DNA from 3 places in the Streptomyces sp. NPDC089915 genome. Region 2 is predicted to be linked to each of the others. Evidence: riboswitches for the same ligand, from Rfam matches in the RefSeq annotation. Region 2 holds a riboswitch; each other region holds the start of a gene.

The links. Region 2 has a riboswitch for cyclic di-AMP ahead of AB0O29_RS26795 (M23 family metallopeptidase). Riboswitches for the same ligand answer to the same signal wherever they lie in the genome.
Region 1: another riboswitch for cyclic di-AMP. It lies ahead of AB0O29_RS17140 (LysM peptidoglycan-binding domain-containing M23 family metallopeptidase); the one in region 2 lies ahead of AB0O29_RS26795 (M23 family metallopeptidase).
Region 3: another riboswitch for cyclic di-AMP. It lies ahead of AB0O29_RS05035 (transglycosylase family protein); the one in region 2 lies ahead of AB0O29_RS26795 (M23 family metallopeptidase).

The regions. Positions count from the first base shown of each region.
Region 1 covers NZ_JBFBGN010000049.1:22,720-24,975, forward strand. The annotation lists gene AB0O29_RS17135 (tyrosine-protein phosphatase) at 1-699, opposite strand, end outside; cyclic di-AMP (ydaO/yuaA leader) riboswitch at 1,016-1,169, shown strand; gene AB0O29_RS17140 (LysM peptidoglycan-binding domain-containing M23 family metallopeptidase) at 1,174-2,181, shown strand.
Region 2 covers NZ_JBFBGN010000114.1:9,556-11,811, forward strand. The annotation lists gene AB0O29_RS26790 (pitrilysin family protein) at 1-619, shown strand, start outside; cyclic di-AMP (ydaO/yuaA leader) riboswitch at 855-1,014, shown strand; gene AB0O29_RS26795 (M23 family metallopeptidase) at 1,027-1,833, shown strand; gene AB0O29_RS26800 (GntR family transcriptional regulator) at 1,993-2,256, shown strand, end outside.
Region 3 covers NZ_JBFBGN010000009.1:76,939-79,194, reverse strand. The annotation lists gene AB0O29_RS05040 (transglycosylase family protein) at 1-922, shown strand, start outside; cyclic di-AMP (ydaO/yuaA leader) riboswitch at 1,197-1,365, shown strand; gene AB0O29_RS05035 (transglycosylase family protein) at 1,368-2,105, shown strand.

The DNA of each region.
Region 1 (2,256 bases), on a different contig from region 2:
GTACTCGGGCCGGGCCTCGAACAGCGGCGCCAGCAGCTCCGTCACCTCGGGGTCGCGGGTCTCGGGGGTGTCGTCCCCGCGCAGCAGCCGGTAGCGGTTGTGCGGGGCGTTCGAGGCCATGTAGTCCGCCGTGATCGCCTCGCGGTCGACCCCGATCGCGAGCAGGGTCACGGCGATCGACAGGCCCGCCCGGTCCTTGCCCGCCGCGCAGTGCAGCAGCGCCGGGACGCTGTCCTCGGCGAGCGCGCGGACCACGCGGCCGTGCTCGGGGGTGCGGTGGCGGACCATCTCCCGGTACGACTCCGCCATGCGGGCGGCGGCCCGGCCCTCGCCCAGGAGCGCGCGGAGCCGGTCGAGGCCCCCCTCGCGGACGATCCGCCAGAACTCCCCGCCGTCGGCCGGGTCCGAGAGCGGGATGTTCACGTTGCGCACGCCCGGCAGTTCGACGTCCGGGCCCTCCAGGGCGCGGTCGGCGCGGTTGCGGAAGTCGAAGACGGTGTGCAGCCCGAGGGAGGCGAGGAACTCTGCGTCGGTTTCGGTGGCATGCGCCAGATGTCCGCTTCGGAACAGTCGTCCCGGCCTGACCGATCGTCCGTCCGTGGTCGGCAGCCCGCCCACGTCACGGAAATTGCGCACTCCGGTCATCTCGGGCGTGGGCTCGGGGTGTGCGGGCAGGTCCTGGGGTATCTGCTGGGTCACGTCTGCTCCTTCGCGTGTGCCGCGTGTCCGAATTGCTCTGGTTGGAACCAACTTGCCATAGGTGGACGAGAGATCGGGCCGAACTCCGTGAGCCAGATCATACGGTGACCGTGCGTGCCTGATCGCGAAAACCGAATTCCCCTGTCGGAGCGGCCGTTGCGGATCCGGAATGGACGCAGGGTGACCGTCATTCCGTTGATCCCTCATACCTGCTATTCCGTCAGGGAATTCACGGCTTGTTGCCCGCGGTCCCGCTGGATTACCTTCGCGAGCGATCCGGGTGGACCGCCTAATCCTGCCGCCGCCCGGGAACCGCACCCGACCAACGACGCGCGCGGCAGGAGCGGGGGAACCAGGAAAGCCGCCGTTCCGGATCATTCCGGAACGGCTCGGGGTGAAGCCGTGACCGTACGGCCGGACATCTCCAGTCCGAACCCGACAGCTCACCTCGCAGGCGCCGGAGAGGAATTCGCCATGCCCGGAAAGGGTAAGCACCGCCGTCCGAAGTCCCGTTCCATATCCCGCGGCCTCGCCCTCGCCGGCACCGGCGGCGCGGCCCTCGCGCTGCCGCTGACGGTCGCCACGGGCGCCCAGGCCGCCGCTCCCGCCGCGGCGGCGCCGGCCGCCGCACCGGACCGGGCCCCGGCGGCCGTGCGGACGGCCGCCCCCGCCGCCGCGCCGTCCGCCGCCCCCTCCGTCTACACGGTCGCCCCCGGCGACTGCCTCTCGACGATCGCCGCCGGGCGCGGCCTCTCCGGCGGCTGGGAGCGGCTGTACGCCGACAACCGTGAGGCCGTCGGCGACGACCCCTCCCTCATCCACCCGGGCCTGCGCCTGACCCTCGGCGGGCAGGGCGCGGCCCCGGCCCCGAAGGCGGCTGAAGCGCCCGCCGAGGAGACCTCGACCGGTACTCCGGCGGCCGATGAGGGCGGGTCCGGCTCCGCCGCCTCCGACGGCGCCGCCGCGGCGCAGGGCGCGTCCCGCCCCGCCGGCGGTACGCCGCTGAAGGGCTCCGCCGCCCCGTCCCGCGGAATGAAGCAGTCCGCTCCGGCCGCCCAGTCCGCCCCCGCGAGCGCCGCCGGGTTCGTCGCCCCCGTCGCCGGCGGCGTCTCCACCGCGTACCGCACGCCCGGTGCCATGTGGTCCTCCGGCTACCACACCGGCGTCGACTTCATCGCGAGCACCGGCACCACCGTCCGGGCCGTCGGCGCGGGCACCGTCGTTTCCGCAGGCTGGGGAGGCGCGTACGGCAACCAGGTCGTCATCCGGCACGCCGACGGCAAGTACTCCCAGTACGGCCACCTGTCCCAGCTGAACGTCTCGACGGGCCAGACCGTCACCGCCGGCCAGTCCATCGGGCTCTCCGGCGCCACCGGCAACGTGACCGGCCCGCACCTCCACTTCGAGATCCGCACGGGCCCGTCCTACGGCTCCGACATCGACCCGCTGGCCTACCTCCGCTCGAAGGGCGTCAGCGTCTGAGGCCGTCCGGCGGCGGAGCGCCGCCGCGCGTGGGGCCGGGACCCGAGGGGGGTCCCGGCCCCGCTTGTACTTATT
Region 2 (2,256 bases):
CGTGGACCGGCCCGGAGCCGTCCAGACGCAGCTGCTGATCGGCCGGATCGGGCCGGACCGGCACGACATCGTCTGGGCCCCGCAGGTCCTCGGCACCTACTGCCTGGGCGGCACCCTGACCTCCCGCCTGGACAAGGTGCTGCGCGAGGAGAAGGGCTACACGTACGGCGTGCGCGCCTTCGGCCAGGTGCTGCGTTCCACGGCCGACGGCAAGGGCGCCTCGATGCTCGCCATCAGCGGCTCGGTGGACACCCCCAACACCGGTCCGGCGCTGGCGGACCTGTGGCAGGTGCTGCGCACCCTCGCCGCCGAGGGCCTCACGGACGCCGAGCGCGACGTGGCGGTGCAGAACCTGGTGGGCGTGGCCCCGCTGAAGTTCGAGACGGCCGCCTCGGTCGCCGGGACGCTGGCCGACCAGGTCGAGCAGGAGCTGCCGGACGACTACCAGGCGCGGCTGTACGCGCGGCTGGCCGAAACCGGTACGGCGGAGGCCACTTCGGCGGTCGTGAGCGCCTTCCCGGTGGACCGGCTGGTCACGATCCTCGTGGGCGACGCGGCGCAGATCGAGGAGCCCGTCCTGGCCCTCGGGATCGGCGAGGTCACGGTCGTCACCAACTGACGGGCGGCCGAGCGGCAACTGACCGGAAGTCGGCCTGAACCGGCCTGGTCCGGCCCGATGGCGAGGGGGCCCGGTGGAGCATCCACCGGGCCCCCTTTGTCCGTTTAGTGATGTGGTTGCGGTTATGCGGTGTGGCGTACGCAACAAATCCGCTCGTCTGTTTGGCGATTGACTGATGATCCGCCTAGCGTCAGGCGTGCTGTCCGTCACTTGTGCCAGCCGCAGCCGCGGCACCGGGCAGCGATCGCCGAGTCCCCGTCAGGCGCGAGCCTGGGGAGCCGGGGACCCACATCAGTCCCTGGGGTGAATCGGACCGCCTCGCAAGAGGGGGCCCGTAGGAGACCTTCCTGCTCCGAACCCGTCAGCTAACCCGGTAGGCGAGAGGGAAGGAAAGGATCACCCCCGCCATGGCGTTTGGCAGTCGTGCAGCCGGTTCCGGTAAGCACCGCGGTTCGAGCCGTCTGAGCCGCAAGACCGCCGGCTACGCCGGCATAGCCGCCCTCGCCACCACGGGCGTGGTGGGCACCCTCGCGGCCCCGGCCTTCGCCGCCGACTCCCACGGGGGCCCCTCCGTCGAGGACACCGGCGCGCTGAACGCCGTCGTCGTCGCCGACGGCCTCCAGGACGACATCGAGGTCCAGGCCGCCACCCAGCAGACCGCCGCCGAGTCCGTCGCCGCCCAGGCGCAGGCCGAGGCCGACGCGAAGACCCGCGCCGCCGAGGCGAAGCGCATGGCCGAGGCCAAGGAGAAGGCCGAGAAGGAAGCCGCGGAGAAGGCCGCCAAGGAAGAGGCCCGCAAGCGCGCCAACACCTTCGTCGCCCCGGTCGACGGCTCCTACGTCAGCACCCAGTACGGCGCGGGCGGCGGCATGTGGTCCTCCGGCAGCCACACGGGCATCGACTTCCACGCCGACGAGGGCACCTCCGTCCACGCGGTGGGCTCGGGCACGATCGTCGAGGCCGGCTGGGGCGGCGCCTACGGCAACAACGTCGTGATCCGCCACAACGACGGCACCTACACCCAGTACGGCCACCTGCTGTCGCTGAACGTCTCGGTCGGCGAGAGCGTCACCGCGGGCCAGCAGATCGGCCTGTCCGGCTCGACCGGCAACTCCAGCGGCCCGCACCTGCACTTCGAGGCCCGCACCGGCGCCACGTACGGCACGGACATCAACCCGCTGGCCTACCTGCGCCAGCACGGCGTCGGCATCTGACCCGACACCCCCTTTCCGCACGAAGGCCCCGGCTCACCGAGCCGGGGCCTTCCGCGTTCCGTTCCGAATTTCCGGGCGTTCTCGGAAATCTCCGCGCGTTGCAATAGAGTCGCAGTGGCAGCACGGTCGATGGATACGAAACCCAGCGGAGGTCCGGCCTTGCGTATTCCGGCGCACGCGGTGTGTACAGCCATTCGCGACGATATCGTCTCGGGCTTTTTCGGGCCGGGCGGCCGGCTGACCGAGGAGGTGCTCGCCCGCCGGTACGGGGTCTCGCGCGTCCCGGTGCGCGAGGCGCTGCGCACGCTGGAGTCCGAGGGGTTCGTCATCACCCGGCGCCACGCGGGGGCCTGCGTGGCCGAGCCGAGCGAGCAGGAGGCGGCCGATCTGCTGGAGCTGCGGCTGCTGCTGGAGCCCCTCGCG
Region 3 (2,256 bases), on a different contig from region 2:
CACCTGGAGCGCCAACTCCGGCAGCGGGGCCTACGGCGGACTCCAGTTCACCCTGGAGCAGTGGAAGAACGCGGGCGGACTGGAGTTCGCGGAGCGCCCCGACCTCGCGAGCCGCTCCCAGCAGATAGCCGTCGCCGAGCGGGTGCTGGACTCCCAGGGCCCCCAGGCGTGGCCGCTGTGCTCCGCCTCGGCGGGGCTGGCCAAGAACGGGCCCAAGCCCGACGTGGACACCGGGACCTCCAAGACCCCCGGACCGGTCGGCGCCACCCCGGTCCGCCCCGACTTCTCGGTGCCCTCCACCGGCAAGAGCGATCCCTCCACGGACTTCGGGGCCCCCACCCCGGCGCCCGGCACGCCCTCCCCGAGCGTGCTGCCGGACTACCCGCTGGGCGCCAACAGCGGACTGCCCGTCATGCCGGAGCCGGACTACAGCGTCCCGCCCACCACGACCGGCCCCACCGTCCCGCCCACCACCCCCGCCACCCCCACCACCCCCGCGAACCCGGGCGACCAGGGCAACGGCCAGGGAAACCAGGGCAACCCGGGCAACTCCAACAACCAGGGCAACCCGGCCACTCCGACCACCCCGGGCACCCCCACCGCCCCGGTCGACCCCACGGCCCCCGCCACCCCGGGCGCCACCCCCTCCCCCTCGACCACTCCCGCCACAGGGGCCTCCGAGGGCAACGGCAAGCACCGCGGCCCGGCCGCCATCGAGGTGCCGGCGGCCCCTGGCACGGCGTCAGCCGCCGCCGCGGAGCCCACGTACACCGTGAAGCCGGGCGACAACCTGGCGGCCATCGCGGACGCCAACGGCCTCAAGGGCGGATGGAGCGCCCTCTACAAGGCCAACGAGCAGGTCATCGGCACGGACGCGGACCTCATCAAGCCCGGCCAGAACCTGGATCTAACCAAGAAATAGGGGTAGTTCGGGCAGTCGTTACGGGCTGAATGTCCGTTATCGGCAAGTGAGACATGCATCTCTTCCGGACAACTGGCGTGTCTCATTCCGGAACTTCCGCAAACCCCGCTCCGACCTGCGCAAACGTAGTCCCGAGCAACGCAAGTAGGCCGGTTTCTCCCCAAAATCACACGTTGAACATCGGGGAGAGACCTGCCTACCTTCTGAGTCGCCCGCCACCGCGGGCTCCTTCGACCGCATCGCCGAATCCTGCCGGCGGCCGGAGGGAACAGTCGTCGCGCAAGCGCCGTTGGCAGGAGCGGGGGAACCAAGGTAGTTGCCGGGAAAGGCCGTTGAGAGACGGTCCGCGTACCGGCTAGGGGTGAAGACGCGCAGCAGCGCGGCCGGGCAACTCATCCGCCCGAACCCGACAGCTCACCTCGAAGGCGTCGGTGAGGAGAACTCCATGCTGCTTTCCGGCAAGGGCAAGCACCGCCGCGGCTCCAAGGCCGTCCGCATCGTCACGCTCGCCGGTGTCGCCGGTGTGGCCGTCGCCGCTCCGCTGATGGCCGCCGGCTCCGCCAGCGCCGCCACCGTCTCGGAGTGGGACAAGGTCGCCGCGTGCGAGTCCGGCGGCAACTGGTCCATCAACACCGGCAACGGTTACTACGGCGGCCTCCAGTTCTCCGCCTCCACGTGGGCCGCGTACGGCGGCAAGGCGTACGCCTCGCAGGCCAACCAGGCCAGCAAGTCGCAGCAGATAGCCATCGCCGAGAAGGTCCTCAAGGGCCAGGGCAAGGGCGCCTGGCCGTCCTGCGGCGTCGGCCTGTCGAACTCCGCCTACAACGGCGGCGGCTCGACCACCACCCCGGCCAAGCCGAAGCCGGAGACCAAGCCGGCCCCGGCCAAGCCCGCCCCGGCGAAGCCCTCCACCCCGAAGGCCGACACCGAGACCAAGAGCACCGGCTCGGGCTCCGGCAACTGGACCCCGTCCAAGCCGGCCCCGTCGAAGCCGTCGGCGCCGAAGACCGAGACCCCGGCCACCGGCAACGGCTCGTACACGGTCAAGGAGGGTGACACCCTCGGCACCATCGCCGACGCCAACGGCGTCAAGGGCGGCTGGCAGAAGCTGTTCGACCTGAACAAGGACACCGTCCAGGACGCCGACCTGATCTTCCCGGGTCAGAAGCTGAAGCTCAGCTGAATTCCCGCGTAACACCTGAGCGGTAACACCGAGCAGTACCCCGGTACGGCCCGTGGCATCGACGCCCGGCGCGCATCCCCCCGCGCGCCGGGCGTCGTCATGTCCGGGGCCGGGCCCCCGATTTTCCAGGGTCCTATGTCCTGGAAGGCGG